DNA from 3 places in the Janthinobacterium sp. CG_23.4 genome. Region 2 is predicted to be linked to each of the others. Evidence: predicted binding sites of a transcription regulator. Region 2 holds the regulator's gene; each other region holds the start of a gene.
The links. Region 2 encodes FNR, which switches genes on or off when oxygen is low (the NO sensors DNR and NnrR bind a similar motif). Its sites were predicted from a motif close to TTGATNNNNATCAA; they were not measured.
Positions count from the first base shown of each region.

Region 1: the regulator FNR is predicted to act here: its motif matches at 3,686-3,699, upstream of paaA (1,2-phenylacetyl-CoA epoxidase subunit PaaA).
Region 3: the regulator FNR is predicted to act here: its motif matches at 1,156-1,169, upstream of H4V96_RS01960 (universal stress protein).

Region 1 is NZ_JARXUX010000001.1:4,194,784-4,205,600, reverse strand. Features, by position in the region: gene pmbA (metalloprotease PmbA) at 1-865, shown strand, start outside; gene H4V96_RS18870 (M14-type cytosolic carboxypeptidase) at 969-2,093, opposite strand; gene H4V96_RS18865 (hypothetical protein) at 2,235-2,489, shown strand; gene paaX (phenylacetic acid degradation operon negative regulatory protein PaaX) at 2,587-3,516, opposite strand; gene paaA (1,2-phenylacetyl-CoA epoxidase subunit PaaA) at 3,784-4,773, shown strand; gene paaB (1,2-phenylacetyl-CoA epoxidase subunit PaaB) at 4,804-5,088, shown strand; gene paaC (1,2-phenylacetyl-CoA epoxidase subunit PaaC) at 5,103-5,870, shown strand; gene paaD (1,2-phenylacetyl-CoA epoxidase subunit PaaD) at 5,870-6,409, shown strand; gene paaE (1,2-phenylacetyl-CoA epoxidase subunit PaaE) at 6,450-7,529, shown strand; gene paaG (2-(1,2-epoxy-1,2-dihydrophenyl)acetyl-CoA isomerase PaaG) at 7,653-8,444, shown strand; gene paaH (3-hydroxyacyl-CoA dehydrogenase PaaH) at 8,446-10,014, shown strand; gene paaI (hydroxyphenylacetyl-CoA thioesterase PaaI) at 10,004-10,456, shown strand; gene paaK (phenylacetate--CoA ligase PaaK) at 10,565-10,817, shown strand, end outside.
Region 2 is NZ_JARXUX010000001.1:4,919,635-4,930,451, forward strand. Features, by position in the region: gene H4V96_RS22000 (UdgX family uracil-DNA binding protein) at 1-318, opposite strand, end outside; gene H4V96_RS22005 (putative DNA modification/repair radical SAM protein) at 315-1,547, opposite strand; gene modA (molybdate ABC transporter substrate-binding protein) at 1,687-2,457, shown strand; gene modB (molybdate ABC transporter permease subunit) at 2,475-3,146, shown strand; gene H4V96_RS22020 (ATP-binding cassette domain-containing protein) at 3,164-3,865, shown strand; gene H4V96_RS22025 (TOBE domain-containing protein) at 3,876-4,673, shown strand; gene H4V96_RS22030 (response regulator) at 4,773-7,859, opposite strand; gene fnr (fumarate/nitrate reduction transcriptional regulator Fnr) at 8,099-8,857, shown strand; gene H4V96_RS22040 (FixH family protein) at 8,967-9,491, opposite strand; gene ccoG (cytochrome c oxidase accessory protein CcoG) at 9,639-10,817, opposite strand, start outside.
Region 3 is NZ_JARXUX010000001.1:440,088-450,904, forward strand. Features, by position in the region: gene H4V96_RS01955 (murein transglycosylase A) at 1-624, shown strand, start outside; gene H4V96_RS01960 (universal stress protein) at 664-1,101, opposite strand; gene H4V96_RS01965 (enoyl-CoA hydratase) at 1,619-2,395, shown strand; rRNA gene H4V96_RS01970 (16S ribosomal RNA) at 2,776-4,306, shown strand; tRNA gene H4V96_RS01975 (tRNA-Ile) at 4,405-4,481, shown strand; tRNA gene H4V96_RS01980 (tRNA-Ala) at 4,522-4,597, shown strand; rRNA gene H4V96_RS01985 (23S ribosomal RNA) at 4,847-7,824, shown strand; rRNA gene rrf (5S ribosomal RNA) at 7,962-8,074, shown strand; rRNA gene rrf (5S ribosomal RNA) at 8,337-8,449, shown strand; gene H4V96_RS02000 (DUF1840 domain-containing protein) at 8,509-8,853, opposite strand; gene H4V96_RS02005 (hypothetical protein) at 9,034-9,579, opposite strand; gene H4V96_RS02010 (YifB family Mg chelatase-like AAA ATPase) at 9,644-10,817, opposite strand, start outside.

The DNA of each region.
Region 1 (10,817 bases), 720 kb from region 2:
ATCGCACTTTGTTGCCGCCAATTCGCGCGGCTTCATGGGCGGCTACCCGTTTTCGCGCCATACCCTGTCCGTGGCGCCAATTGCCGGCAAGGGTGCCAAGATGCAGCGCGATGACTGGTATTCATCCGTGCGCGATGCCGCCAAAATGGCCAGTCCGGAAGCCATCGGCCGCTATGCCGCCGAGCGCGCCCTGTCGCGCCTGAATGCGCGCAAGCTGGGCACGCGCACTTGTCCCGTGCTGTTCGAGGCGCCGCTGGCAGCCGGTTTGCTGGGTACTTATGTGCAAGCGACCTCGGGCGGCGCGCTGTACCGAAAATCCACTTTTCTGATGGATGCCCTGGGCACGCAAGTGCTGCCGTCGCACGTGCAGATCTTTGAAGATCCGCACGTCATCGGCGGTGTCGGTTCGGCCCCGTTCGACGAGGAGGGCGTGAAAACCGTCAGCCGCGACGTCGTCAAGGATGGCGTGGTGCAAGGCTATTTCCTGTCGACCTACACGGCCCGCAAACTGGGCATGCAGACGACGGGCAATGCGGGTGGCTCGCACAATCTGTATTTGACCTCGACCCAGACGCATGCGAGCGACGACTTTAATGCCATGCTGAAAAAGCTGGGCACGGGCTTGCTGGTGACGGAACTGATGGGACAAGGAACCAACTATGTGACGGGCGACTATTCGCGCGGCGCGTCTGGTTTCTGGGTGGAAAATGGCGTGATCCAGTATCCGGTGGAAGAAATCACCATCGCCGGCAACATGAAGGATATGTTGCGCAACATCGTCGCCGTGGGCGCCGACGCCTTGCGCCGTGGCACCAAAGAGACCGGTTCCATCCTCATCGAGAGCATGGTGGTAGCGGGCGGCTGAGCGATGCATGCCTGTTGGTCAAAAGGCGCCGTTGGCGCCTTTTTTCTAGTCTTGCGTGTTCAGCGTGGCATGCATCTCACGCGGGCCGGTTTGGCCCTGCTACTCAGGCGCGCAAGGTGGACAGGATAGCTTGCAGTACGGCCGCGCCCAGGGCAGCGCTGCGGGCGCCGCTCCAGCCCGTTTGTGGGTCAGGATCGTTGGCATTATCCTTGAATGGCAGTTCCAGGGTCAGCGCCAGGCAGCCGAAGGCGTGCGTGATATGCGGCGAACCCATGGTCAGCACTTCCGGCGTGAACGGGCCATCTTCATAGCCGTGCTCATCCTGGAAGTCGGGGCTGGCCACCTTGAAGTCGGCGATGAAGCGGTCTTGCTCGGCCTTTTGTGCAGGCGTGAAATTTTCCAGCGCATCGCTGCCGGCGACGAATACGTATGGCAGACCTTCGTCGCCATGCACGTCGAGGAACAGGTCGCAGCCAATTTCATGCATTTTCTGTTTCACCAGGAATACTTCCGGGCTGCGCTCCATCGTCGGCGTCATCCATTCACGGTTCAGGTTGGCGCCGGCCGCGTTGGTGCGCAGGTTGCCATGCACGGAACCGTCCGGGTTCATGTTCGGCACCACGTAGAAGACGGCGTCTTGCAGGCACTGGCGGGCGAATGGATTGGCCTGGTCCAGCAATGCTTCGAGCATGCCTTCGACAAACCATTCCGCCATTGTTTCGCCCGGATGCTGGCGTGCGATGACCCAGACCTTCTTCTCGGCATCGGCGTCGCCGACCACCAGCAGATTCATGTCGCGCCCTTCCACGGTGCTGCCCAGGTCGATCAAGCGTACCAGCGGCGACGCTTGCGCGCTGTCGATCAGGGCCAGGTGGCGATCCCACGGATACGGTTCGAAGTAGGCGTAATACACGCTCTCTTCTTCCGGCGTGTGTTCGATGGTCATCACGCTGCCATCGAAGCTGGTTGGCACGCGGAACCAGGTTTCGCGGTCATAGCTGGCCACGGCTTGATAGTCTTTCCAGCCGTCCGGATAGGCCGACTTGCCTGCATTCATGAAGCGGATCGTGCACGCTTCGCCTTGCGCGCCTTGCAGGCGGAAATAAAACCACTGCGTGATGTCGGCGTGGGAATCCTTGCGGATGTTCAGCTCGATGGAGTGGGCATCGTCGGCGCGCAGCACCTCGATCGCGCCGGCGTCGAATTGCTGGCTGATTTTAATGGTCATGAGTGTTCCTGATAAAAACGTATGGGTTTTGCATCGTGTGCAATGGCGCGATGATACCTGTTTTGCGAATGTCTTTGTGCTGGCGCAAACGATGGCGAATGTACTTTGCTAACGTGGAAGTTCCAACAACGGGAGATCATCATGGATGACAACGGCAAACACATACGCGAACTGGAAAAGAAAGTCAGCGCCCTCAGCGACGCCCTGGCGCACCTGGGCAAGGGCACCACCTTGCAGGAATTGTTGCGCATCCTGCGTTTCCCCGGCTACACCACACCGGCCGAATTCACCTTCAATGCCGCCATCCTCGATACCATGCTGGTGCAAGCGAATGCGCTGGAAAAGCTGGGGCAGGATTTGTTGGCTGGGGCGAAGCAGGTGGTGGCAAAGCAGTGAACACCTGAGAAAATGCCCATGGCGGCGTTGCGTTGCCTTGGCGTACTAGTCGTACTGCCTGCGGCTACGCGCCTGGCCCTGAACATTTTTCAGGCGTTCACGTCGTCAGTCCCCCAAAACGTTCAAAAAACCACGGTGCAACGTCCGGCGCCTGCTCATCCTCGCGCCGCAAAGTGGCCAGGATATGTTCTTCGGCTGGCGCATGGGTGATGCGGTACAGGTCGCGCGCCAGTGCATATGCTTGCGTGCCTGGCCACGGTTCTGGTAGCAGTTCGACGGGCAGTTGCGGATCGTGCAATTGCACGCGACGGTAGGCGTGCGTCAGCAGTGAGCGGATGACAAAGGCTTGCTCGGTATCGAACACGGGCTCTTCTTGCAGCAGGGCCAGCAGCGGTTGGAAGCGGGCGATGAATTTTTCATAGCCGGCGATGACTTCCGACAAGTCCCAGCATTCTCCCAGCATGTCGCGCAAGGGCCGGGTGCTGACATCGGGCAACTCCGTGGTGTGGCACACATACAGTTTGCCCTGTACTTCATTGCGCACGAGGATATCTTCCAGCGCCTCCGCGTTGCTAGCCGGATGGCCAAAGATGCCAGGGGATATCAAGCCATAGCCAGCCCATAATAATTCCTTGCGCAGCGCGCCCCGTTCAGCGGCGCCGATGCTGCCGGCCGGCCCGATCACCAGGGTCCAGCTGCCATCCCAGTGCACCACCAGCGGCGCATAGATGCGGCGATAGGCGCGCTCGAAGCGGGCCAGCGCCTCCGGGCGTATCGTATAGGCGCTGCGGCGGCCATCGCGCTGCGAGCTGAGCCAGCCCTCCTGCGCCAGGCGGAATACGCTGGTACGCAGCAGGCGATCATTGACGCCAAGCGGTGCCAGCAGTTCGATCAGGCTACCGAGCCAGATGGCGCCGCCGCGCGGCACGATGGCGTCGCCAAAGATGGTCATCACCAGGGACTTCGAGCGCGGTGGGTCGCTTTCCAGGAAATCGGCTATCCATGCCGTGCAGCGGGTGTTCTTCATGTGGTTCCGGTCTGGCCGTGTTGCGGTCGATTCAATAAAGGCAGCAGTTTACTTGGCTGCGCGGGTAGCGCGTCAATAATTTGCCGCAAGCGCTGATGGCGCTACACAGTGTTTTCTCATAAGCAAGATCATACGCACAAAAAATCCCAACAAGATACGAATTTTTAAAATGACTCACATCAAGTGTATGCAAATAGTTTTTTGTATCGTATTATTCATCCAAGGCACCGCGTTGCTGTGCAAAATCAAAGACATGGGAGACATATCATGTACGCACAAATGGTTGAAACTGGCCTCAAGAACGTCCGTTCCATCGACGACATGGGCCAGGAAGAGCGCGCTTTTCAGGCGCGCATCGACGAAGGCATCAAGATCGAGGCCAAGGACTGGATGCCGGACGCTTACCGCAAGACCTTGATCCGCCAGATTTCGCAGCATGCCCATTCGGAAATCGTCGGTCAATTGCCCGAAGGTAACTGGGTCACGCGCGCGCCGACCTTGAAACGCAAGTCCATCCTGCTGGCGAAGATCCAGGACGAAGCCGGTCACGGGCTGTACCTGTACAGCGCCGCGGAAACCCTGGGCGTGTCGCGCGATGATCTGCTCGCCGCCTTGCATTCTGGCAAAGCCAAGTATTCGAGCATCTTTAACTATCCTACGCTGTCGTGGGCCGACATGGGCGCCATCGGCTGGCTGGTCGACGGCTCCGCCATCATCAATCAAATCCCGCTGTGCCGCTGCTCATATGGCCCATATGCGCGCGCCATGATCCGCGTCTGCAAGGAAGAATCATTTCATGCGCGCCAGGGCTACGACATCATGATGTCGTTGTGCAAGGGCACGCCGGAACAGAAAGCCATGGCGCAAGATGCGCTGAACCGCTGGTGGTGGCCATCGTTGATGATGTTCGGCCCCTCCGACGCCGCCTCCGTCAACAGCGCCCAATCGGCGCAATGGCGCATCAAGCTGTTTTCGAATGACGAATTGCGCCAGCGCATGGTCGACCAGACCGTGCCGCAAATCGAGTACCTGGGCCTGACCGTGCCCGATCCCGACCTGAAATTGAATGCCGAAACAGGCCACTATGAGTTCGGTGAAATCGACTGGTCCGAATTTAACAATGTATTGAAGGGCAATGGCCCGTGCAACCGCGAGCGCCTGCAAACGCGGGTCAAGGCGTATGAAGACGGCGCGTGGTTCCGCGATGCCTTGCTCGCCTACGCCGACAAGCAAGCCGCTAACAAAGCGGCAGCCTGAATAGAAATAAGACAGATAGGGGAGAACAATATGAGCAAAGAATGGCCATTGTGGGAAGTTTTCATCCGCAGCCAGCACGGCCTGGCGCACAAACATGTAGGCAGCCTGCATGCTTCCGACGCCAGCATGGCGGTCAACCATGCGCGTGATGTCTATACACGCCGCAATGAAGGCGTGAGCATCTGGGTGGTGCGCGCGGCCGATATCGTCGCCAGCAGCCCTGGCGACAAGGGCGCCCTGTTCGAGCCGTCGAACAGCAAGGTGTATCGCCATCCCACCTTCTTCCCGATGCCGGAAGAAGTCAAGAACCTGTGATGGGAGCGCCTGTAATGGATGACAAGCTCACGCAACAAAAGTTCGATTACCTGCTGCGCCTGGGTGACAATGCCCTGATCCTCAGCCAGCAGCTGTCGCAGCTGTGCGGCAAGGGGCCGGCGCTGGAAGAGGACATGGCGCTGACCAATGTGGCACTCGACCTCCTGGGCCAAACGCGGTTGTGGTTCAGCTATGCGGCCGAACTGGAAAACGCGGGCCGTGACGAGGACGACATCGCCTTTTTGCGCGACGCCCACGACTTCAAGAATTGTCTGCTGCTGGAACAGCCGAACGGCAATTACGCCGACACCATGATGCGCCAGTTCTTTTTCGATACCTGGCACTACTTCCAGCTGCTGGAACTGGCCAAGGCCAGCGACGTACGCATCGTCGAAGTGGCGCAAAAATCGCTCAAGGAAGTGACGTATCACCTGCGCCGCAGCAGTGACCTGATCGTGCGCCTCGGTGACGGCACTGCGGACAGTCACGCGAAAACACAGGCCGCTGCCGACAAGTTGTGGATGTACACGGGCGAGATGTTCAAGTACGACGCCGTCGACCAAGCCATGCTCGCCGCCGGCATCGCGCCGCCATCGGAGGTGTTGCGCCAGGTCTTCCTCGAACACGTGGCCGAGATTTTCGCCGAAGCCACCTTGAGCATGCCGGCGCCCGACGCCTGGATGCAAAAGGGCGGCAAGCAGGGCACGCACACGGAACACCTGGGATTCATCCTGGCCGAGATGCAGTTCCTGCAGCGCGCCTATCCCGGGGTGCAGTGGTAATGGACACGCCCACGGCGGCGCTGGACGCGGCCCAGGTCTGGGCCTGGCTGGGCGACGTGCCGGACCCGGAAATTCCCGTCATTTCGGTGGTGGACCTGGGCATCGTGCGCGCCGTCGATGTGGTCAGCAGCAAGGAGTGCATCGTGACGATCACGCCCACGTATTCAGGTTGCCCCGCCATGCAGGTGATCGCCGATGCCGTCACGGATGCCTTGCGCAGCCATGGCGTGGCCAAGGTGACGCTGGTGAACCAGTTGGCGCCCGCCTGGACCACAGACTGGATGAGCGAGGCCGGCAAGGCCAAGCTGAAAGGCTATGGCATCGCCCCGCCGCAGCAGCAGGTGATCGATATCAGCGGCCTGCATAGAGGCACAGCGGGTGGCGTCAAGCGCCTGCCCTTGCCGCAGCTGGAGGTGATTTGCCCTAACTGCGCTTCCACGCATACGCAACTGACCAGCCAGTTCGGCTCCACGCCATGCAAGGCGCTGTACAAATGCATCGATTGCCGCGAACCGTTTGACTACTTCAAGTGCCACTAAAAAAATCAGGCACACGTTCCGAAGAAACTGGAGATGAAGCATGAGTAAATTTTATCCGCTGTGCGTGGCGAAGGTGCGCAATGAAACGCGTGACACCATCGCCGTGACGTTCGACGTGCCATTGGAGTTGCAGCAGCAGTTCCGCTTCCAGCAGGGCCAGCACCTGACCTTGCGCGCCAATATCAACGCCGAAGACGTGCGCCGCTCGTATTCGATCTGTTCGGCGGTGCAAGACGGCACCTTGCGCGTGGCCATCAAGCGCACGCCCGGTGGCGCGTTTTCCACCTGGGCCAACGATACCTTGAAAGCCGGCACCATCATCGAAGTGATGCCGCCCATGGGCCACTTCAACGTGCCGCTCGACTGCGTCAACCGCAAGCACTACCTGGCGTTCGCGGCCGGCAGCGGCATCACGCCCATCCTGTCCATCATCAAGACGACCCTGCTGGCCGAGCCATTGAGCCGATTTACCCTGTTCTACGGTAACCGCGCTTCCTCGTCCGTGATCTTCAAGGAAGAATTGACGGACTTGAAGGACGTGTACCTGGAACGATTGAACCTGATCTACGTGATGAGTCGCGAGCAGCAGGATATCGAATTGTTCAACGGCCGCATCACGCAGGAAAAATGCGAGCAGTTCCTGCAGCACTGGATCAAGGTCGAAGACTACGACAACGCCTTCATCTGCGGCCCGGAAGACATGATGCTCGGCGTTTCCGCAGCCCTGCAGGCGGCCGGCATGCCCAAGCAGCATATCAAGATCGAACTGTTCGCCGCCAGCATCCCTAAAAACTTTCATAAGCCGCGCGCGCCGTTAGCCACCGGCGCGGTGCAGGAAGCCGAAGTGACCGTCATCCTCGATGGCAACCACACCACCTTCACGATGGACAAGGATAAGGAATCCATCCTCGACGCGGGTCTGCGTCAAGGCATCGACATGCGCTATTCGTGCAAGGGCGGCGTATGCTCGACCTGCCGCTGCAAGATCCTCGATGGCAAGGTTGAAATGGACGTCAACTACGCGTTGGAAGACTATGAAGTGGCGCGTGGCTTCGTCCTCAGTTGCCAGAGTTTTCCGCTCACCGACAAGGTCGTGGTCGACTTCGATCAGGCAGAATAACCCAACTGCGACTGCCGGGGTCAGACCCGTCGGGGTCATTCGCCCCAGTGGGGCGAATGACGATTCCGAAGGAACTGACCCCAGATTTCCGCTGCGGGTTGAAAACTAAAAAAGCGAGACGCCATGAGCTACCAAAACATCCTCTTCACCATCGAGCAGGGCATCGCCACGCTCACCCTGAACCGTCCCGACAAGCTCAATAGTTTTACCCAGGCCATGCACGAGGAAGTGCGTGACGCGATCGCGCAAGTGAACGCCGACAGCTGCGTGCGCGTGTTCGTGTTGACGGGTGCTGGCCGCGGCTTTTGCGCGGGCCAGGATTTGTCCGACCGCGCCGTTGAACCTGGCGCTAAGGGCGTGGACCTGGGCGAGTCGGTGGAAAAAAACTATGCGCCGCTGGTGCTGGCCCTGAAAGCCTTGCCGATGCCCGTCATTTGCGCCGTCAATGGCGTGGCCGCTGGCGCAGGCGCCAACCTGGCGCTGGCATGCGACATCGTCATCGCCGGCAAGTCGGCCAGTTTCGTCGAAGTGTTTTGCAAGCTGGGCCTGATTCCGGATACGGGCGGCACTTTCTTCTTGCCGCGCCTGATCGGATCGGCGCGCGCCATGGGCCTGGCCATGCTCGGTGAAAAGCTGACGGCTGAAAAGGCCGAGGATTGGGGCCTGATCTGGAAATGCGTGGACGATGCGCAGCTGGCGCAAGAAACGCGCAAGCTGGCCGTGCACTTTTCCGCGGCGCCGACCAAGGGCCTGGCCTACACCAAGCAGGCGTTGGCTCTAAGTGGCGCCAATACTCTGCCGCAGCAACTGGCGCTGGAGGCACGCATGATGCGCGAACTCGGTAACAGCGACGATTACCGCGAAGGCGTGGCCGCCTTCATGGAAAAGCGCGCACCGCAATTCAAGGGGCACTGATATGAGCGCATTGGCAAACAACAGTATCATCGCCGTCATCGGCAGCGGCGCCATGGGCGCCGGTATCGCACAAGTCGCTGCCGCTGCCGGTTACCGTGTCAAGTTGTACGACACGCGCGCGCAAGCGGTGAGCAAGGCCTTGGCCGATATCGGCAAGATGTACGCAAAGCTGGCCGAAAAGGGCCGCATGACGGCTGATGAAGCCGCGGCCGCCACGACACGCCTGCAGGCTGTCGACAGCCTGGCCGACGTGGCAGATGCCGCGCTGGTGGTGGAAGCCATCGTGGAAAACCTTGATGTCAAGCGCGGCCTGTTCGCCGAACTGGAGGCTGTTGTCAGCGACGACTGCATCCTGGCGACGAACACGTCGTCGATTTCCGTCACGGCCATCGCGGCCAAGCTGCGCCGCCCTGAACGCCTGGTCGGCATGCACTTCTTTAATCCCGTGCCCTTGATGGCGCTGGTTGAAGTAATCAGTGGCCTGGCCACCAGCGCGCAAGTGGCCGCCACCGTGTATGACACGTCGATTGTCTGGGGCAAGAACCCCGTGCATGCCAAATCGACGCCCGGCTTCATCGTCAACCGTGTTGCGCGTCCGTTTTACGCGGAAGCCTGGCGTTTGCTCAGCGAACAGGCGGGTGATCCCGCCACCATCGACGCGGTGCTGCGCGACGCCGGCGGTTTTCGCATGGGGCCATTCGAGTTGATGGACCTGATCGGCCATGATGTCAATTTCTCCGTCACGCAATCGGTGTTCGGTGCCTACTTTAATGATCCCCGTTTCACGCCGTCCGTGCTGCAGCAGGAAATGGTCAACGCCGGGTTCCTGGGCCGCAAGTCGGGGCGTGGCTTGTATGCCTATGGCGAAGGTGCCTCTGCACCGGTCGTGCAAGCGGAAGGCCCGCAGCCCAAGCCCGAATTTGTCGCCTTGTCAGCAGCCATAGGCGGTGATGGCCGTGGCCACAGCGGCGTCATTCGCAGCCTGGTACAGCGCCTGGAGCACACTGGCATCAGTGTTAGCCGCCGCGTCACACAGGAAGGCCAGGTGCACGACGAAGCGCCGGCCCTGCATTGCCATGGTGCCGCGATTTATCTCAGCGACGGCCGTAGCGCTACCCAGCGCGCGCACGACAATCAGCATCCGGACACGGTCTTATTCGATCTGGCGCTTGACTACGCGAGTGCCAAGCGCATCGCCGTGGCGCGCGCCGACCAGTGCAGCGATGCCGCCTACGCCGCTGTCGTGGGCCTGTTCCAGGCAGCCGGCTTTAGCGTCACGCGCCTGGACGACGTGCCTGGACTGGTCGTCATGCGCACGGTCGCCATGCTGGCCAACGAGGCCGCCGACGCCGTCAACCAGGGCGTGTGCACGGTCGCTGCCGTCGATATCGCCATGCAGAAAGGCGTCAACTATCCGCGCGGACCGCTGGCCTGGGCCGATGCGGTGGGCGTGCATCACATCGTGACCGTGCTGCAGCACCTGGCGCTGGGTTATGGCGAAGATCGCTACCGTGTCTCGCCCCTGCTGCGCCGCAAACTTGCCACTGGAGCCCGCTTTTATGCCGAATGAAGATCAGAATATGACTGCACAAGCGTTGGCGCAGGCAGCTGCTGCCTGCATGCTGTCGCGCGATAACGCCACCGCTGCCATGGGCATCGCGCTGGCCGAGGTCGGCCCTGGCCATGCGCGCATGACGATGACGGTGCGCCCGAACATGCTCAACGGCCACCAGAGCTGCCATGGCGGCTTTATCTTTGCCCTGGCCGACAGCGCTTTTGCATTTGCCTGCAACAGCTATAACTTCAATACCGTGGGCGCCGGCTGCAGCATCGATTACCTTGCACCGGGCCGCGAGGGCGACGTGCTCACGGCCGACGCCGTCGAGCAGGCGCTGGCCGGCAAGAGCGGCGTATACGACGTCAAGGTCAGCAACCAGGAAGGGCGCACCATCGCGCTCTTTCGCGGCAAGTCGATCCGCGTGGCGGGTGCAGTCATACAAGAGCAGGCTTGAACTGCCGGAATGGTTTGATATTTTTTTAAGATTGAAAATGCCTCGACAAAACCGTCGCAAATCACGACGCGCAGCAGGTTTGGTCAGGCCTTACTAAAGGAGACAATGATGGTGCAACGTACGCCTTCCCCAAATGACCTTGAGCCGATCGAGCGCGCCAGCAAGGATGAACTGCAGGCGCTGCAGCTCGAACGCATGAAATGGACGCTCAAGCACGCGTACGATAACGTGCCCCATTACCGCGCCGCTTTTGACGCAGCGGGCGTACATCCGGACGACCTGAAGGCGTTGTCTGATCTGTCGAAATTTCCATTCACCGATAAAAAAGTCTTGCGCGACAATTACCCGTTTGGCCTGTTTG
Region 2 (10,817 bases):
GCGCGCACCGTCGGTGTCGGCGTGCGACAGCACGTCTTGCTGGCCCAGCTGCCAGCGCCACAGCACCTGGTACAGGAAGGCCCAGCGGTCTGGGGTGCTGAAACAGGCGGCGCTTTCCAGCAATTCCACCAGTTGGCGCGGCAGGCGCAGCAGGGGCGCGTTGGCATCCGTATCGTCTGGCATGAGCGAGAACAGGTCGCCCTCGCCCGCTTGCGACTGCCAGGTAACGTCGGCAGGTGGCACGCCGCGCGCGATCAATTCCCGGGCGGCCGCGCGCCACGCGTCGAATGACTGCGCCAGGCGGACGACAGGGCTCATGCCGCCTGCAGTTCGGGCCATAAATTCATTTGCTGCGGCACCTCCGTCATGGCGCGCCGCAGCTGTTCCGAGGTGCTGGTGTCGCGCGTGGGAAAGTAGTCGGCCGTAATGATGAACGGCGCAATCTTTTTCATGCTGCATCGCAGGCGCGACAAATCGGCATAGCGTACCTGCCGCAAGCGGCGCAGGTCGACGATGCGTTGCGCATTGCGCAAGCCGATGCCGGGCACGCGCGCGATCATGTGCTGGGCCGCGCGGTTCAAGTCCAGTGGAAAATGTTCGCGGTGCGCCAGCGCCCAGGCCAGCTTGGGATCGATGTCTAGCGCCAGGTTGCCGCCCGTGGCGGGCAGCAGTTCGCTGGCCTGAAAGCCGTAGCTGCGCAGCAGAAAATCTGCCTGATATAAGCGGTGTTCGCGCAGCATGGGCGGCGGCGCCAGCGGCACGCTTTTCGGGCTGTCGGGAATCGGACTGAAGGCTGAATAGTACACGCGCTTGAGTTTATAGCTGCCGTACAGCGTCTCGGCTGTGGAAAGAATTTGCTGGTCGTCGCTGGCATCGGCGCCGACGATCATCTGCGTGCTTTGCCCGGCGGGCGCGAAGCGCGGAGAACGCGGTTCCTCCGCCTTTTCATCGAGCTTGCGGCGGATGGTGCCCATCGCCAGTTTAATCGTATGCACGCTCTTTTCCGGCGCCAGCTTTTGTACGCTGTCTTGCGTCGGCAATTCGATATTCACGCTGAGCCGGTCGGCGTAGCGGCCCGCCTGCGCGATCAGGGCCGGATCGGCGTCGGGAATGGTTTTCAGATGGATATAGCCGCGGAACTGGTGTACCTCGCGCAACTCGCGCGCCACCTGCACCAGTTGCTCCATCGTGTAGTCAGCCGACTGGATGATGCCGGAACTGAGGAAGAGGCCATCGATGTAGTTGCGCAGGTAAAAGTCGCTCGTCAACTTGACCACTTCGGCCACCGTAAACCGCGCCCGCGGCACGTTCGAGCTACGCCGGTTGATGCAGTACTGGCAATCGTACAGGCAGTAATTGGTCAGCAGTACTTTCAGCAGCGAGACGCAGCGCCCGTCCGGCGTGTAGCTGTGGCAGATGCCCATGCCGGAGGTGGCGCCAAAGCCGTCTTTGCCGATGGAATCGCGTTTGGGCGCACCACTGCTGGCGCAGGACGCGTCGTACTTGGCCGCATCGGCCAGGATTTCCAGCTTGTCTGTCAGTTCCATGGGCGCCTCGATATACTGTGTTTATATACAGTATAGCAGGGAATCGAGCTTGTGCTGTCCTGACTTGCAGCATGACATAGCGCTATATATAGGTGTATATTACGCCTCTTGTGCAGCGTCACTTTATCAGGATACGATCATGCGCCTCACCTCTTTCGCCCGCCTGCTTGGCACTGCTTTGCTGGCCCCTGTGCTCGCCACTGCCGCTTCGTCCGCCTGTGCCGGCGAAGTGCTGGTATCGGCTGCGGCCAGCCTGACGAATGCGTTCAAGGATGTGGCGCACAGCTATGAGGCGCAGTATCCGGGCAGCAAGGTGTCCTTGAACTTTGCCGCCTCGGGCGTGCTGCTGCAACAAATCGTCAAGGGTGCGCCGGTGGATGTGTTTGCCTCGGCCGACCAGGAAACCATGGATGCGGCGCAAAAGCAGGGCTTGGTGCTGGCGGCCGAGCGTCAGGATTTCGTCAGCAACAGCCTGGTGCTGATCGTGCCGCACGATAGCAAGTTGGGCATCAATAGCTTGAACGACTTGACGCGCAAGGGCGTGACCCGCGTGGCCATTGCCAATCCTGCCAGCGTGCCTGTCGGCCGCTATGCGGAAAGTGCGCTGAAAAAGGCGCATCTGTGGGAAGCCGTGCAGCCGAAAGCCATCGGCACGCAGAACGTGCGCCAGTCGCTCGACTACGTGGCGCGTGGCGAAGTTGATGCGGGCTTTGTCTATGCCACCGACGCGGCCATCATGCAAGATAAGGTCAAGGTCGTGCTGGACGTGCCTTTGGCCTCGCCCGTGCTGTACCCGATTGCCAGCATCAAGGGCAGCAGCAATGCTCTTGATGCGAAGCGCTTCATCAACTATCTGCAGACGGCGCCGGCGCAAGCCATTCTGGCGCGCTACGGATTCAAAAAACCATAATGTAAGCACGCGCCTGCATGGATATCGCCTGGACCGCGCTGGCCCTGTCGCTCAAAGTAGCGGCCTGGGCCACGGCGCTTAATTTGTTGCTTGGCATCGGTACCGGCTATCTGCTGGCGCGCACGCGTTTTCCCGGACGTGAATTGCTCGATGCCGTCCTGACCCTGCCGATGGTGATGCCGCCCACCGTGCTCGGCTATTACCTGCTGGTGCTGCTGGGCCGGCGCGGCAGCTTGGGCATCTGGCTGCAGGACAATTTCGGCATCAACCTCATCTTTACCTGGCAGGGTGCCGTCGTCGCTTCGACCGTGGTGGCTTTTCCCCTCGTCTTCAAGCCGGCGCGCGCCGCCTTCGAGGCGGTCGATGGCCAGCTGGAGCAGGCGGCCCGCGTGCTGGGCATTTCTGAAATCGCCGTCTTTGTCCGCGTCACCTTGCCGCTCGCCTGGCGCGGTATCTTAGCTGGCGTGTTGCTCGGTTTTGTGCGCGCGCTGGGCGAGTTTGGCGCCACCCTGATGGTGGCCGGCAGCATTCCCGGCAAGACGCAAACCCTGTCGGTCGCCGTGTATGAAGCCGTACAGGCGGGCCAGGACGACGTGGCCAACACCCTGGTGCTGATTATCTCTGGCGTGTGTATCGTGGTGCTGCTGTCGGCTGGTCGCCTGGCGTCCGGGCGCATCGCGCACAAATGACGCTGACGACGATGCCCATGCAACTCGATCTCGACATTCGCGCCACCTTGCGCTCCGGCAAACGTCACTTTGACTTGCAGGTGCAATGCACCTCAAGCAGCCAGCGCATCGCCGTGTATGGTCCGTCCGGCGCTGGCAAGAGCATGACCCTGAAAGCCATTGCCGGACTGTTCACGCCAGAGGCGGGCCATATCCGCTTAAATGGGCGTACGCTGTTCGATTCCGCCGCCGGCATCAATCTGCCGCCGCAGCAGCGCAACGTGGCTTACCTGTTCCAGGATTACGCGCTGTTCCCGCACCTGACGGTGCGCCAGAATGTGGGCTTTGGCCTGAGCCGGGGCTGGTTCAACCCGCGCGCGCGCGAAAAACTGGACCAGGTCGAGCATTGGCTGGCTGCGTTTGATTTGCAGGAACTGGCGCAGCAGTTCCCCGATCAGTTGTCCGGTGGCCAGCGCCAAAGAGTGGCGCTGGCGAGAGCACTCGTGGCCGAACCAAACGCGCTGCTGCTCGACGAACCGTTCGCCGCCCTCGATCCGGCCTTGCGCGTCAGCATGCGTCTGGAACTGAGCCAGTGGCAGCAGCGCCTGGAGGTGCCCATGATCCTGATCTCACATGATCCGGAAGATGCGCGCATCTTGGGGGAGCATGTGTTGTACATGCGTGACGGAAAAATTGACAGCATGGAAGAAAATAGGGCACGGGGTGAACACATTGGATAAATCGGCGGCAATGGAAATCGGCCTGCAAGGCTCCGTATGGATGACGGTGGGCGGCGAGCACCTGGGCGGCGCCGGTCGCGTGGCATTGCTGGGTGCCATCGCCGAGTGTGGTTCCATCACGCAGGCGGCCAAACTCGTCAAGATGAGTTACAAGGCGGCCTGGGACGCCATTGACGCGATGAACAATCTGGCTGGCGAGCCACTGGTCGAGCGTTTGACTGGCGGCAAGGGCGGCGGCGGCACGCGGCTGACGCCACGCGGGCGTCAGCTGGTCGACAATTTCCGCATCATCGAGCGTGAGCATGCGCGCTACCTGCGCCAACTGGGCAGCCAGGCGGAAGGCATGGCCGACGATCTTTTACTCATACGCAGAATGGCCATGAAAACCACGGCACGCAATCAATTCCTGGGCAAAGTTGCCGAACTAAAACGCGGCGCCGTCAACGATGAAGTGACCCTGGAATTGCCGGGAGGCCAGCATATCGTTGCCGTCGTCACGCAGGGCAGCAGCGAGAGCCTGGGCCTGGTGCCGGGCGCGGAAGCGTTTGCGCTGATCAAGGCTTCGTCGATTATCCTCGTGCTTGAGGGCGCAGGGGCGCGCTATTCGGCGCGCAACCAGCTGAGCGGCATAGTCACGCGGGTGCAGACGGGCGCCGTCAACACGGAGGTGGTACTGGACTTGCCGCGCGGCGGCACGCTGGCGGCCATTATCACGCAGCAGAGCTGCATCGAGCTGGGCATCGCCCTCGGCAGCAGCGTGACGGCGCTGTTCAAAGCATCGAGCGTGATTCTGGGCGTGCCGGCGTAAATTGCGTAGGTCGGATTAGCGGCGGCACGCCGCGTAATCCGACAATATTGTTGGCGTATCATGTCGGATTACGCGCATGCGCTAATCCGACCTACTCTTTTAATCGTTCAGCCTGGACAACCAAGCGGACGCTGCCGCCAGCGCCTGCTCCAGTTCCTGCGCCGTGTGCGCCAGCAGCGCCGGCACCTCGTCCACGCGGCCCGCGTCGATGGCTTCCTCGGTAGCAAACGCGGCGCTTATCAGGCGCTTCGTGCCGAGGGTGCCAACGGAGCCGCGTACGCTGTGCAGGATGCGCGCCACGTCTCTGTGGTGGCCAGCCTGCAACGCTGTTTCGGCGTCGCGCACGGGCTTCATGCCTTTGCTCAATGCGTCTTCCACCATGCGCCGCAGCACGCCGCGCCCTTTCGCATCGCGTCCCATCACGCGCATTAGCGGTGCCATGGAAAATACTTCCTCATCGGCAACGGCTACCGGCTCGGCTGTCTGCTCGGCTGTCTGTATGGGCGGGTGCTTATGCAGATGACGCAGGATGACTTCCATCATCTCTTCCACCACCACGGGTTTGGCGATGAAATCGCTGATGCCGGCTGTCATGCAGCGCGCGCGCTCGGACGCCAGCACGCCTGCCGTCATGGCGATCACGGGCAAGTTCAAGCGTAGTTCCGTGCGGATGATGTGGGTGGCGCTAAAACCGTCCATGACGGGCATTTGCATGTCCATCAGCACGATGTCGTAGCGCAGCGCTTCGGTGCGCAGCCGTTCCACCGCTTGCAAGCCGTCGCCCACCACGTCCAGGGTGGCGCCCATGTGTTCGAGGATGCCGCGTGCCACCGCCTGGTTCAAATGGTTGTCTTCCACCAGCAATAAATGCACGCCGGTCAGTTGCGTGCCGAGCGGCTGGTGCAGGATGCGCTGCACGTCGCCGTCGTTCTTGGCGATCAACGCCTGGTGCAGGGCATCGAACAGGCTCGATCCTGTGATCGGCTTCATCAGCACGACATCGGCCTCGGCCGCGCTGGAGATCGCTTCCAGATGGTTGCGGGCGAAGGCGTTGACCATCACTACGATGGGCTGGCGCTGGCCGCCGGCCGCCTGGCGGATGGCCTTGGCCGTAGCCAGGCCATCCATCACGGGCATGTGCCAGTCGGCCAGCACCACATCGTAGGGCTGCTGCTGTGCCAGGCGTTCTCGGTACAGTTCGATGGCGGCAAAGCCGGAATCGACTTCGTCGGCTTGCCAGCCCCACGCTTCGATCAGCTTGACGATCAGTTCGCGCGCGGTGCGGTTATCGTCGGCTACCAGCAGGCGCAGCTGGCCCAAGGCTGGCGTGCGCCGCGTTTCGGCTGCTTGCGCCAGCATCTCGAATGGCACGCTGAAAGAGAAGCGGCTGCCCTTGCCTTCGCTGCTGGCGACGGCGATGTCGCCGCCCATCATGTGGATCAGCTGCTTGCTGATGGCCAGGCCCAGGCCCGTGCCGCCGAAGCGCCGCGTGATGCTCTGGTCGCCCTGTGAAAACGCGGCAAACAGCTGCTGTTGCTGCAGTTCCGTCATGCCTATGCCCGTGTCGCGCACTTCGAAGCGCAGCCAGGCGCGCCCTTTCCCGCTTTCGGCTTTGCTGACGGCCACCACCACTTCGCCGTTCTCGGTAAACTTGATGGCGTTGCCAGCGAGGTTGACGAGGATTTGTAGCAGGCGCTGGGCGTCGCCTACCAGGCACCGCGGCACGTCGGGCTCGACGGCGATGGCCAGTTCCAGCTCCTTTTTGCCCGCATTCATGGTCATCGTCGTGGCCAGGGAATTCATGACTTCATCGAGGTCGAACTCGACGGGCGACAATTCCATGCGGCGCGCTTCGATCTTCGAATAATCGAGCACGTCGTTGAGGATGCCCAGCAGTGATTGGCCCGCCACGCGCACCATGGTCAGATACTTGCGCTGTTCCGTGTCGAGCTTGGTATTTCCCAGCAGGTACACCATGCCCAGCACGGCATTGAGGGGTGTGCGGATTTCATGACTCATATTGGCTACGAAGTCGCTCTTTGCGCGGTTGGCCGCCTCGGCCCGGTCGCGCTCCTGTTCCAACTCCTCCGCGCGTGCTTCGAGCTCTTGCTGCAGGCGATCGCGTTCGCTCATCAGGTCGTTGAACGCTTCCGTCAGTTCGCCGATCTCGTCGCGCTGCCGCACCGGTACCGGGCTGAAACGGCTACCGCTGGTGCGCAGCGCTTGCAGGGTGTCGCGCAGGCGTACCAGCGGCGACAGCAGGCGCACGGTAAGCCAGCCCAGAACAAAAGCGGCCAGCAGCGAAGCGAGGATGCCCCACAGCACCAGCCGGTACAGCACACCATCGAACGGCTCGAAGGCATCATCGACGGGCAGCGAGGTAGCCAGCAGCCAGTTCACCGATTTCAGGCGCTTGAAGCTGTTGACGGCCGTGATGCCGCGGCTGTCGGTGCTGATCATGCTGCCTTCGCCATCTTGTTTCAGCAGCGCGGTGGTCGCCAGATTGGTGTCCGGCTGGCGCGGCTGCAGCAAACGGCTGGGGTCGGGGTGCAGCACGTAGCGCGGCACGGCGCCGCGCGTGAGAATCGAGTAATAGCCGTTCTTGCCGATTTTTTCCGAGCGCAGGCGCCCCAGCAGGTTGTCCTTGTACAAACGCAGCACGCCGACCACCATGCCGGCCACCTGGCCATCGGCGGCCATGACGGGTGCGACCATTTGCACGATGGGCATGCCGCTCGACTTGCTCAGCATTGGCTCGGTGATCATGGGTAGGCGCGTGCGCAGGACGGTCTGGAAATACTCGCGCTCGGTGACGTTGATGCCTGCGCGCCCCTTGACGAGCGGCATGTCGGCCACGATGGCGCCTTGCGCGTCGAGTACCAGTACATCGTCGAACAGGACTAGCATCGAGCGCCGCGTATAGTATTGGCGCAATTGGGCGGGCTGTGCGATCAATTCCGGCGGCTGCTGCCTGGCCGTCAGGGTGACAATCTGCAGCAGCATGCCCAGCTTGTCGTCGAGCTCGGCAGCGGTACGCGTGATCAGCGAGTATTGCTGGCCCAGCAGTACTTGGCTGAAGTCGTCGCGCATGTGCTGCACCTGGATCATGGTGACCAGCGCGATCATGGCGATCGAGGTCAGGCTGGTGGCCAGGGCGACTTTTGCTTTAATGCCGAGAGGCTTCATGATGTCCTTTTGAGTACCGGGCGGCACAGACGGCAGATAACGCCTTCAAGAATTCTCCTATCAATACATTAACTTTGCAAGCGGCGCTGAGTAAATTGCCCTCCCCGTATGGGCTTTTGACGATGTTGCCATATAATTAAAGGATGGACGTCGTTTATTCACCGAAATTACGCTGAAATTGGCACACGGCAACTCTGTATGCAGTAAACTTGTTATTGCATTTTCTAAAAGGTACCGACATGACTGAAGCGCTCCTCACTCTCACCTTGCCCGCAGTGAACGTGGAAGCATTGCGTGCGCGATGTTCGACTTGCAGCATGCATCAATTGTGCCTGCCGATGGGTCTCGATGTGGGCGACATGGACAGGCTAGACCAGATCATCGGCCGTCGTCGCAAGATTGTGCGTGGTGCCTCGCTGTTTCGCATCGGCGATTCGTTCCAGAACTTGTACGCGATTCGTCTGGGGCATTTCAAGACGTACCAGATCAATCCTGGCGGCGAAGAGCAAGTGACGGGTTTTCAGATGGCCGGCGAACTGCTGGGCATGGATGCCATCAGCGCCGACCGCCACCACTGTAATGCGGTGGCGCTGGAAGATAGTGAAGTGTGTGAAATTCCATTTTCCAGCCTGGAACAATTGCTGGGTAATATGCCAACCTTGCTGCGCCATTTCCATCGCATGATGAGTCAGGAAATCACGCGCGAGCAAAGTGTCATGCTGTTACTGGGCAATATGCAGGCGACCCAGCGTTTTGCCGCCTTTATCGTCAACTTGGCTTCGCGTTATGAAGCGCGCGGCTATTCGGCCAGCAAATTTCAGCTGCGCATGTCGCGCGAGGAAATTGGTAACTACCTGGGGTTGACCATCGAGAGCGTCAGCCGCTTATTGTCGAAGTTTAAGAAGGAAGGCTGGCTGCGCGTTTCCAACCGCGAGATCGAGATCTTGCAGCCGGCAATATTGAAGGCCATTACGGCCGGCACGGACGCCTGCAAATAATAGCACCGTCAAAACCTGCTGCGCGTCGCGCTTTGCGGCCTGAGATGCTCGCTGTGCTCTTAGCCACAAATCACTGCCGCTCGCTACGGTTTTTTCCCGGCGCTGTACGTTATAGTTCTGCATCCGCCTGCAGCGCGATGCTGCGCTGCAGTGGCCAGGTCCAGATGCCGGACAGGCGCCACTCGCGTTTGTCGTTTTCCACCAGCACTTGCCAGCGGCTGCGCTCTAGCATCGGTAGCGCTACTGAGAAGTTGCCGGCCGCATCGGGCTGCACCAGTAGCTTGATATCTTTTTCCGGCAGGGTCGCATGCGCCAGGTGCAGCTGCAACGGACCCTGGTAAGCCTTGCCGACGCTGCGCACGGAACCACTGAGACGCGCCGACGCCACGTCATAGGACAGGCTGGTAGCCATCGCCAGCTTGCTGGCGACCGTGTCGCGTCGCAAGTCCTGGTTGATGGCCTTACCCTGCTTGTAATAATCGCCCACCACCAGCGCATCGGGCTGCGTAAACGCGATATACGCCATGCAGCTGCCAACGACCATGGACAGGCCGGGACCGATCATCAGCAGCCAAGGCCAGCGATGCTTGTACCATGGTGCAACGGGTGCTTGCAGCTTGAGGCTGTCGGACATTTTGTTCTCCTTGAGGGCAGGCCCTTTGGGCCTGACCCCAGCTTTTGCTTCTGGGTTGAAAATAAAGTAAAGCTAACGCATGTTTGATGCTGGCCCAACGGCGAAATGCCGGGGTCAGACCCGAGGGATCTGACCCCAACATCAACCTTAGCGCGGCACGATGAATACCGCGCCTTCACGCACATGCAACGCTGGGTTATCCAGCGAGTGCAATTCGATGGCAATCTTGTTCGAGCCCTTCTCGCCGACACCGTGCGGCACGCGCAGGCGGATGGGCCAGCCCAGCGTTTCCGTCGGCTGTAACGTCACCTCTTCGCGCGTCAGCAAGGTCAGGCCCGGCAAGCCGGAAACGCTGATTTTAAAATGCTGAGTTTGCTCCGAGGTATTCATGATTTGCAAGCGGTAAACGTTCTCGACCATGCCGTCTTCCACTTCGCGACCCATCGAACCGCGGTCGCGGATGACGTCCATTTTCAGGGGGGTGCGCAGGGCCAGTGAGGTACACACGGCGATGATGATCAGCCCCAGGATGGCGGTGTAGATCAGTACGCGCGGGCGCGTGGCGCGCTGGCGGATTTGCTGCGAACTGAAGTTGTTTTCCATCGCATGGTCGGTACTGTAGCGTACCAGTCCGCGCGGCCGGTCGACCTTATCCATCACGCTGTTGCAGGCATCGACGCAGGCGGCGCAGCCGATGCATTCATACTGCAGGCCGTTGCGAATATCGATACCGGTCGGACACACTTGCACGCACAGGGTGCAGTCGATGCAGTCGCCCAGCTTGTCGTTGTTGCCGGCCTTCTTGCTCATGGCACCACGCGGTTCGCCGCGTTTGGCATCGTAGGTGATGATCAGGGTATCCTGGTCGAACATGGCGCTCTGGAAGCGCGCGTAGGGGCACATGTATTTGCACACCTGCTCGCGCAGCCAGCCCGCGTTGCCGTAGGTTGCCAGGCTGTAGAACAAGACCCAGAACCATTCCCAGGGACCGAAATCGAGGGTGATCACCTCGTGCGCCAGTTCCTTGATCGGCGTGAAATAGCCGACAAAAGTAAAGCCCGTCCACAGGGCGATGGCGCCCCACACCAAGTGCTTGGCCGTCTTCTTGACAACCTTGCGCACGGAGGGGCCTTGCTTGTCGAGGGCCATGCGCGCGCTGCGCGTGCCCTCGATTTTGCGTTCGACCCACAAGAAGATTTCCGTGTAGACCGTTTGCGGGCAGGAGAAGCCGCACCATACCCGCCCGGCGAGGGCTGTGACAAGGAACAAGGAATACGCACAGATGATCAGCAGAGCCGCCAGATAGATGAAATCCTGGGGCCACAG
Region 3 (10,817 bases), 4.5 Mb from region 2:
GCCGAGATCGAGCGCGCCACTGCGGTCACGGGCAAGGAATTGCTGTGGGTGGATGATGAAGTCGAAGCATTCTTCCTGCAAGTGCAGGGTTCCGGGCGCGTGCAGCTGACTGATACGCAGGAAACCGTGCGCGTGGCTTACGCGGAGCAGAATGGCCATCCGTATAAATCGATCGGCCGCTACCTGGTCGACAAGGGTGAGTTGACGCTGAGCCAGGCGTCCGCGCAGGGCATCAAGGCGTGGATTGCCGGCCATCCCACGCGCAAGGATGAATTATTCAACGCCAATCCGAGCTATGTCTTCTTCAAGGAAGAGCGCCTGCCCGATCCCAAAGTGGGACCTAAGGGTGCCTTGGGCGTGCCGTTGACGCCGCAGCGTTCGGTGGCCATCGATGCGCGCTTCCTGCCGCTGGGGGCGCCCGTGTTTCTGTCTACCACGCAAGCCAATAGCGAGATTCCCATGCAGCGCCTGGTGATGGCGCAGGACACGGGCGGCGCCATTCGCGGGCCCATCCGGGTCGATTACTTCTTTGGTTTCGGTACGGAAGCGGCGGAAAACGCGGGCCGCATGAAGCAGAGCGGCGCCGTGTGGGTGTTGCTGCCGAAGCAGGCGCCGGCGCGCTGAGTTGCTCGCGCCGCCGGGCGGGGATGCGCTAGCGCAAGGTTAGCGCAGGACCATGACTGGCAACTGGGTATGCGCCAGCACTTTTTGCGTTTCACTGCCCACGAACAGCTTGTTCAAGCCCTTGCGCCCATGCGAGGCCATGAGGATGATGTCGCAATGGTAGGTTTGCGCCGCATTGACGATTTCTTCGTGCGGGCTGGGCGAGACGACGACCGCGCCTTCGAAGGGAACGCCGACAGCGCGTGCTGCTTCGCCGATCTTGTCGACGGCGCGTTGCGATGCTTCCTGCATTTGTTGCTCGTACAAGCCGGCGTCGAGCACGACGCCGCCATCGGCCATTGGCGAGAACGGGAAGGGCTGCACCACGCTGATGCTAACCAGCTTGGCCTTGTTCAATTGCGCGAAGGCGATGGCTGTCTCGGCGGCTTTGTCTGACAGCGGCGAGCCATCGGTGGGAAACAAGATGGTGTTAAACATGACGTGCTCCTAGAGTGATATGAGACAGCTTATGTATGTGCGTCAATTAAAACTTTGATGTAAATCAAAACTCACAGGCTTGGGCATGAATAGTGTCGCCAAGGCAATCTTTTAGCAGTGTATGCCCGTTCATCGTTTCAGGCGCGCACGCCATGGCGACGGGTGCCGACAAAAGCTGTGCCAGTAAAAGGCAGAGAAAATACGCTGTTCGATAAAAAGTGCGTCGATTCACAATAATAGCGGCGCAACTGCCGTACTGCTCCCGTTAGCCGCACCTCGTTATACACAACTTTTTACCACTTTAAAATCAAAGGGTTACAGCAATTTCTTCAGCGCGTACCCCACAGTGGTGGCGCCAGAAAAATGCTATTTTTCTTAGCTTTCAGCCGTAAATTGCTCGAATTTTAGGCAATTTTTGACATGGACGGTGATTCCGAGATTTTCTTGGATACTTGTGTATAACGGGGTGCGTTAGCCGCTACAATCGTCGTTACCGTGTTCATCCAGAGGAGACTATATGCAATACGAAGACCTGATCATCGACATCCAGGACAAAGTGGCGCTCATCCGCCTGAACCGCCCCAAGGCGCTCAACGCACTGAACGACAATATGATGAACGAGTTGGGCGACGCCCTGCTGAAGTTCGATGCGGATGAGAATATCGGTTGTATCGTGCTCACGGGTAGCGAAAAAGCATTCGCCGCTGGCGCCGACATCGCCGCCATGGCTGATTACACCTATCCCGATACTTTTACCCAGGGCTACATCAGCCGCAACTGGGAGCACATCTTGCGCGTGCGCAAACCCGTAGTGGGAGCCGTAGCCGGTTACGCACTCGGTGGCGGCTGCGAACTGGCGATGATGTGCGATTTTCTGATCGCCGCCGACAGCGCCAAATTTGGCCAGCCGGAAATCAAGGTGGGTGTCACGCCGGGTGCGGGCGGCACGCAGCGCTTGCCGCGCGCCATCGGCAAGGCCAAGGCCATGGACTTGCTGCTGACGGCACGTACCATAGACGCGCTGGAAGCGGAACGCATCGGCCTGGTATCGCGCGTGGTGCCGGCAGATAAGTTGCTGGAAGAAGCCCTGGCTGCAGCGAAGACCATCGCAGCCATGCCGACCTCGGTGGCCATGATGATCAAGGATTGCGTCAACCGCGCCTTTGAAACTACCTTGACCGATGGCGTCGCCTACGAGCGCCGCCTGTTCCAAGCTGCCTTCGGTACGCCTGCACAAAAAGAAGGCATGCACGCTTTCCTTGAAAAGCGCTTGCCAAACTTCGACGGTCTTTGATATGATTCGCCTCCCCGATGAGACGCACTAGTTTGCGGCACAAAAGGGACGGCCTTCAGGGGCTGGGTAGTAAAAAAAGAAGGTTGACGAAATGGCCGAAACGCTTCATACTCTTTCTCCTTCGCAGCTGACAAACACAACGCTTTGTCGATAGCGCGAAAGTAGCACCGATCACAGTTCTTTAACAATTAACAGTCGATAAGTGTGGGCATTTGATGTAAGTGCAGCAGCGATCTTCGGATCGCTGTAAAACTTAAAATATCAAATGTTCACAAGAAATAATGAAATAGGATACTTCCTCGGAAGTAGCCTGTCAGTTTTTTGAGTGAGCGACCCATCAGCAATGATGGTGCCTATAAAAGGGCAAAGTAACAGAGATTAAACTGAAGAGTTTGATCCTGGCTCAGATTGAACGCTGGCGGCATGCCTTACACATGCAAGTCGAACGGCAGCACGGAGCTTGCTCTGGTGGCGAGTGGCGAACGGGTGAGTAATATATCGGAACGTACCCTAGAGTGGGGGATAACGTAGCGAAAGTTACGCTAATACCGCATACGATCTAAGGATGAAAGTGGGGGATCGCAAGACCTCATGCTCGTGGAGCGGCCGATATCTGATTAGCTAGTTGGTAGGGTAAAAGCCTACCAAGGCATCGATCAGTAGCTGGTCTGAGAGGACGACCAGCCACACTGGAACTGAGACACGGTCCAGACTCCTACGGGAGGCAGCAGTGGGGAATTTTGGACAATGGGCGAAAGCCTGATCCAGCAATGCCGCGTGAGTGAAGAAGGCCTTCGGGTTGTAAAGCTCTTTTGTCAGGGAAGAAACGGTGAGAGCTAATATCTTTTGCTAATGACGGTACCTGAAGAATAAGCACCGGCTAACTACGTGCCAGCAGCCGCGGTAATACGTAGGGTGCAAGCGTTAATCGGAATTACTGGGCGTAAAGCGTGCGCAGGCGGTTTTGTAAGTCTGATGTGAAATCCCCGGGCTCAACCTGGGAATTGCATTGGAGACTGCAAGGCTAGAATCTGGCAGAGGGGGGTAGAATTCCACGTGTAGCAGTGAAATGCGTAGATATGTGGAGGAACACCGATGGCGAAGGCAGCCCCCTGGGTCAAGATTGACGCTCATGCACGAAAGCGTGGGGAGCAAACAGGATTAGATACCCTGGTAGTCCACGCCCTAAACGATGTCTACTAGTTGTCGGGTCTTAATTGACTTGGTAACGCAGCTAACGCGTGAAGTAGACCGCCTGGGGAGTACGGTCGCAAGATTAAAACTCAAAGGAATTGACGGGGACCCGCACAAGCGGTGGATGATGTGGATTAATTCGATGCAACGCGAAAAACCTTACCTACCCTTGACATGGCTGGAATCCCGGAGAGATCTGGGAGTGCTCGAAAGAGAACCAGTACACAGGTGCTGCATGGCTGTCGTCAGCTCGTGTCGTGAGATGTTGGGTTAAGTCCCGCAACGAGCGCAACCCTTGTCATTAGTTGCTACGAAAGGGCACTCTAATGAGACTGCCGGTGACAAACCGGAGGAAGGTGGGGATGACGTCAAGTCCTCATGGCCCTTATGGGTAGGGCTTCACACGTCATACAATGGTACATACAGAGCGCCGCCAACCCGCGAGGGGGAGCTAATCGCAGAAAGTGTATCGTAGTCCGGATTGTAGTCTGCAACTCGACTGCATGAAGTTGGAATCGCTAGTAATCGCGGATCAGCATGTCGCGGTGAATACGTTCCCGGGTCTTGTACACACCGCCCGTCACACCATGGGAGCGGGTTTTACCAGAAGTAGGTAGCTTAACCGCAAGGAGGGCGCTTACCACGGTAGGATTCGTGACTGGGGTGAAGTCGTAACAAGGTAGCCGTATCGGAAGGTGCGGCTGGATCACCTCCTTTCTAGAGTTTGCACGAATCAGCAATGATTCACGCATCAAATGTCCACACTTATCGGCTGTTTAATTAAGAAGAAACAGTAGTCGTAGTAGCACCGCGTTGGGGCTGTAGCTCAGCTGGTTAGAGCACCGTGTTGATAACGCGGGGGTCGTTGGTTCGAGTCCAACCAGCCCTACCAGCAAAAACAAGCCTTACCAGCTAATTAGTACATAATTCCCGGGGGATTAGCTCAGCTGGGAGAGCACCTGCTTTGCAAGCAGGGGGTCGTCGGTTCGATCCCGTCATCCTCCACCAAGTTTTACTCGAAAGTGCAAACGTAAGCCAGTCAACAAGACTGTGGTTTAGGTTTGATCTTTTAGCGATCAAAGCTGTTTCGTTCTTTAACAATCTGGAAGAAGTAAAGATTATTTATTGATCGGTTTGCCGTAAAAAGCAAATCGATGGGTAATGATTGTATGTATCAACAAACAAGCAACAACGTTGTACTTTCTTATCCCTGTAGCGCTCTTTGGTCACCTCGGTGAACAGAGGCTAACGTTATAGGGACAAGCGAATAAGTGCACATGGTGGATGCCTTGGCGATTACAGGCGATGAAGGACGTAGTAGCTTGCGATAAGCTGCGGGGAGTGAGCAAACACACTTTGATCCGCAGATTTCCGAATGGGGCAACCCACCCTTTTAGGGTATTGCATACTGAATACATAGGTATGCAAGGCGAACGCGGCGAACTGAAACATCTAAGTAGCTGCAGGAAAAGAAATCAACCGAGATTCCCAAAGTAGCGGCGAGCGAAATGGGAAGAGCCTGTACGTGATAGTCGGACCGATAACAGAATCCTCTGGAAATAGGAGCCATAGTGGGTGATAGCCCCGTATGTGAAATCGGACCGGTGATACTAAGCGTACGACAAGTAGGGCGGGACACGTGACATCCTGTCTGAATATGGGGGGACCATCCTCCAAGGCTAAATACTCGTAATCGACCGATAGTGAACCAGTACCGTGAGGGAAAGGCGAAAAGAACCCCGGAAGGGGAGTGAAATAGATCCTGAAACCGTGTGCATACAAACAGTAGGAGCGGACTTGTTCCGTGACTGCGTACCTTTTGTATAATGGGTCAGCGACTTACATTCAGTGGCAAGGTTAACCGCATAGGGAAGCCGTAGAGAAATCGAGTCCGAATAGGGCGATCAGTCGCTGGGTGTAGACCCGAAACCAAGTGATCTACTCATGGCCAGGATGAAGGTGCGGTAACACGCCCTGGAGGTCCGAACCCACTAATGTTGAAAAATTAGGGGATGAGCTGTGGGTAGGGGTGAAAGGCTAAACAAACTTGGAAATAGCTGGTTCTCTCCGAAAACTATTTAGGTAGTGCCTCAAGTATCACCATCGGGGGTAGAGCACTGTTATGGCTAGGGGGTCATTGCGACTTACCAAACCATTGCAAACTCCGAATACCGATGAGTGCGAGCTTGGGAGACAGACGTCGGGTGCTAACGTCCGGCGTCAAGAGGGAAACAACCCAGACCGCCAGCTAAGGTCCCAAAGATTGGCTAAGTGGAAAACGAAGTGGGAAGGCTAAAACAGTCAGGATGTTGGCTTAGAAGCAGCCATCATTTAAAGAAAGCGTAATAGCTCACTGATCGAGTCGTCCTGCGCGGAAGATGTAACGGGGCTAAGCCAGTCACCGAAGCTGCGGATATGTGCGCTCCTTTAAGCGCATTGATAGAGCAGAGCTGGGCAATACTTACTTGCGAAGCAAGTTAGTAGAGACCAAAGCTCTTGCGAACATCGAGTGTATTTAAAGGAGCGCACATATGGTAGGAGAGCGTTCTGTAAGCCTGCGAAGGTGTCTTGTAAAGGATGCTGGAGGTATCAGAAGTGCGAATGCTGACATGAGTAGCGATAATGGGGGTGAAAAGCCTCCACGCCGTAAGCCCAAGGTTTCCTGTTCAACGTTCATCGGAGCAGGGTGAGTCGGCCCCTAAGGCGAGGCAGAGATGCGTAGCTGATGGGAAGCAGGTTAATATTCCTGCACCGTCGTATGATGCGATGGGGGGACGGATCGCGGAAGGTTGTCCAACTGTTGGAATAGTTGGTTTTTGGCTCATAGAAGGCGCTTAGGCAAATCCGGGCGCGCAATTCAAGGGGTTGAGACGAGTGAATTTATTCATGAAGCAATCGGAAGTGGTTCCAAGAAAAGCCTCTAAGCTTCAGTCATACGAGACCGTACCGCAAACCGACACAGGTGGGCGAGATGAGTATTCTAAGGCGCTTGAGAGAACTCGGGAGAAGGAACTCGGCAAATTGGTACCGTAACTTCGGGAAAAGGTACGCCCCGGTAGCTTGATTGGTTTACTCCATGAGGGTGAAAGGGTTGCAATAAACTGGTGGCTGCGACTGTTTAATAAAAACACAGCACTCTGCAAACACGAAAGTGGACGTATAGGGTGTGACGCCTGCCCGGTGCTGGAAGATTAAATGATGGGGTGCAAGCTCTTGATTGAAGTCCCAGTAAACGGCGGCCGTAACTATAACGGTCCTAAGGTAGCGAAATTCCTTGTCGGGTAAGTTCCGACCTGCACGAATGGCGTAACGATGGCCACACTGTCTCCTCCCGAGACTCAGCGAAGTTGAAATGTTTGTGATGATGCAATCTACCCGCGGCTAGACGGAAAGACCCCATGAACCTTTACTGTAGCTTTGCATTGGACTTTGAACCAATCTGTGTAGGATAGGTGGGAGGCTTTGAAGCGGGGACGCTAGTTCTCGTGGAGCCAACCTTGAAATACCACCCTGGTTTGTTTGAGGTTCTAACCTTGGTCCGTTATCCGGATCGGGGACAGTGCATGGTAGGCAGTTTGACTGGGGCGGTCTCCTCCTAAAGTGTAACGGAGGAGTTCGAAGGTACGCTAGATACGGTCGGACATCGTGTTGATAGTGCAATGGCATAAGCGTGCTTAACTGCGAGACTGACAAGTCGAGCAGGTACGAAAGTAGGACATAGTGATCCGGTGGTTCTGTATGGAAGGGCCATCGCTCAACGGATAAAAGGTACTCTGGGGATAACAGGCTGATTCCTCCCAAGAGTTCATATCGACGGGGGAGTTTGGCACCTCGATGTCGGCTCATCACATCCTGGGGCTGTAGCCGGTCCCAAGGGTATGGCTGTTCGCCATTTAAAGTGGTACGTGAGCTGGGTTTAAAACGTCGTGAGACAGTTTGGTCCCTATCTGCCGTGGGCGTTGGAAATTTGAAGGGGGCTGCTCCTAGTACGAGAGGACCGGAGTGGACGAACCTCTGGTGTACCGGTTGTCACGCCAGTGGCATTGCCGGGTAGCTAAGTTCGGAAGAGATAACCGCTGAAAGCATCTAAGCGGGAAACTTGCCTTGAGATGAGATTTCCCAGAGCCTTGAGCTCTTTGAAGGGTCGTTCGAGACCAGGACGTTGATAGGCTGGGTGTGGAAGTGCAGTAATGCATTAAGCTAACCAGTACTAATTGCCCGTACGGCTTGTCCCTATAACCTTAGCAGGTACAGAGGATAAGACAGTACAACGTTGTGAGTTTGTTGATACCATTCATTACCCAAAAATCTTTGCTTCTTCCAGATTCAGGCCTTGTTGCTCTACAGAGAACAAGCGCCAGTACAAGTTATGCCTGATGACCATAGCAAGTTGGTCCCACCCCTTCCCATCCCGAACAGGACCGTGAAACAACTTTGCGCCGATGATAGTGCTGCAACCAGTGTGAAAGTAGGTTATCGTCAGGCTTGTTATTTGGTGCAACAGCCCCCGGCTGTTGCACCTAGAGAAAAACCCCGCCAGCAATGGCGGGGTTTTTTTCGTTTGGTGGTTTGGTGCATGTTGCACCCCAACCGCAAAAGCTGGGGTCAGACCCGGCGGGTCTGACCCCAGGTATTCAGGCGTTTGGGGTGAAAAATTTGACTATGGCCAGGCAATTACTGTATAATTCACCTTCTCAGATAAGATGGTTTGCTGCCCAATTGGGAGCAAGCTATCGAAAAAGTTATGCCTGATGACCATAGCAAGTTGGTCCCACCCCTTCCCATCCCGAACAGGACCGTGAAACAACTTTGCGCCGATGATAGTGCTGCAACCAGTGTGAAAGTAGGTTATCGTCAGGCTTGTTATATAAAAAAACCCCGCGGATGCGGGGTTTTTTTCGTCTGCAGCGTGCACCGCACTAGATGCCCCAGGTGATGCTTTCACCTTCTGCACTGGCTGAGCGCAACATTTCCATCAGGGGATAGGCGCGTTGCGAAAAATGCACTTTCTGTGCACGCGCATGGGTGCCGGTCTCGCCATCTTCCAGCGTTTCTGGCGTATGGGCATCGTGTTCGATGTCATTTTCCGGATGCAATCTGCTTTCCGCGACTTCCTTTTCCAGCAGGACCAAGGCATCTCCCGCTTCTGTAGGCGTGATGACGCCGCGCGTAGGATTCTTGTGCAGGATGTCGAGGATACGCTGGGCATGTTCCTGGAACATCAGCACTTCAGGGGAGGATTTGGATTTGAATGAGATCAACATACGTGCTTTCTAAGACTTGTTGTTAGTGTCGAAACAATATCACGACTTGAAATATCACACAGGCTGTCGAATTGTCCGAATTGCACATCTGCGTGCCGCTTACCGTCATCTGTTGGACTATCCACGTATTTACAAGGGCGGCTATTCCAGGCTATCGCCTGTTTAAGCGATCGTTAAGTCTCAATCCAGTTTCACCGAGTCCATGAAAGTGTCGATGGTGTCACGCGACAGCTTGCGCTCTTCACCGAGAATGATGATCTGGAAGAGGTGCTTGTCCTGTGCCACAAAACGGCCGACCAGCAAGACAGGCTTGCCTTGCTGCGTGCCGTTGGCCTCGATACTGAGCGAACTGCGCTGGTGCGTTACGGCAGCATTGCTGCTGGCCGCCGAGACCGATTTTTCGCTGCGCACGGTGCCGTTAATATTTTTCAACAGCGCTGTCTGCATGGCTGGCAGGGCCGCTTGCGCCTGTTCTGCGCTGTCGAGCACGGCGCTGCCGATGGCAAAGGTGCTGCCATCGACTTCGCTCGCCGTCATGGTCAGGCTGATTTTTTTGCCATCGAGATCGACCGTGCGTGTCAACACTGCCGGCTTGCCTGGAAACAAGGCTGTGAACTGCGCGTCGGGGCTGCGATAGTCGCGCCAGTCGAATTTCGGACTGCAGGCACAGAGCGTGCAGGCGGTAGCGAGCGCAGCCAGGAGGATCGCAAGTGATGTTTTTTTCATCAGCAGATGGTAGCAGTGACGCCAGCCACGCGCAATCGCGCACTTGTGGCTTTCAGCGCTCGCCTTATATTTCATGCAGTACACGCCGGTACTGGATCGCTTCGGCAACGTGCGGCTGCATGATCGTGGGACTCCCCGCCAAGTCTGCGATGCTGCGCGCCACGCGCAGTACCCGGTGGTAGGTGCGGGCCGACCAGTGCAGGCGTGACATGGCGCCATCTAGTAGTTGTTCACCATGTGTTTCCAGACGACAGTGCTGTTCGATTTCCGTGCTACTCAGGCGCTGGTTTGTTTTTCCCTGGCGCGCCAACTGCAGCGAAAAGGCTGCCGCCACGCGGGCCGCAATGGCTTGCGTACTTTCGCCGCTGCCTGCGTGCCGTCCCAGCGCCGCGGGTGGTATGGCGGCAACTTCGATTTGTAAGTCGATGCGTTCAAGTAGCGGGCCGGACAGGCGGCTGTGATAACGCAGCACCGCCTCTGGCGTACAGCGGCAACGACCGGAAGCGTGCCCCAAATAGCCGCACGGACAGGGATTCATGGCGGCGATTAACTGGAAGCGGGCAGGAAACTCGGCCTGGCGGGCCGCGCGCGAAATGCTGATGATGCCCGACTCCATGGGCTGGCGCAAGACATCGAGTACCCGGCGCTGGAATTCGGCGATTTCATCGAGAAACAACACGCCGCAATGGGCCAGCGAGATTTCTCCCGGACGCGGTACGTTACCGCCGCCCACCAAGGCGACGCCAGATGCCGTTTGGTGCGGTGCACGGTAGGGACGACGTTTCCAGTGTTCCACTTTAAAATGGCCACCCAGTGAATGCACGGCGGCTGATTCCAGCGCCTCGTCATCGCTCATGGGCGGTAACACGCCGGGGAAGCGGCTGGCCAGCATGGTCTTGCCTGCGCCCGGCGGGCCCACCATCAAGACGTTATGCCCGCCTGCGGCCGCCACTTCCAGTGCGCGTCGCGCTTGCAACTGCCCTTGCACGTCGGCAAAGTCGGGATACGTAAACGCCTGCGCTGCCAGCACCGGTTGATGGCGCTGCAGGGCGGCCTGGCCGTTGGGCACGGCAAAATGCGCGCAGACCTCGAGCAGGCTGTGGGCGGGATAGATGCAGGCGTCTCTGACCAGCGCCGCCTCGTCCGCGTTGGCCCGCGGCAGGATGAAGGCGCGTGGCGGCCCCGATTGGCTGCGCTGCATGGCAAAAGTCATGGCCAAAGCACCGCGGATGGGGCGT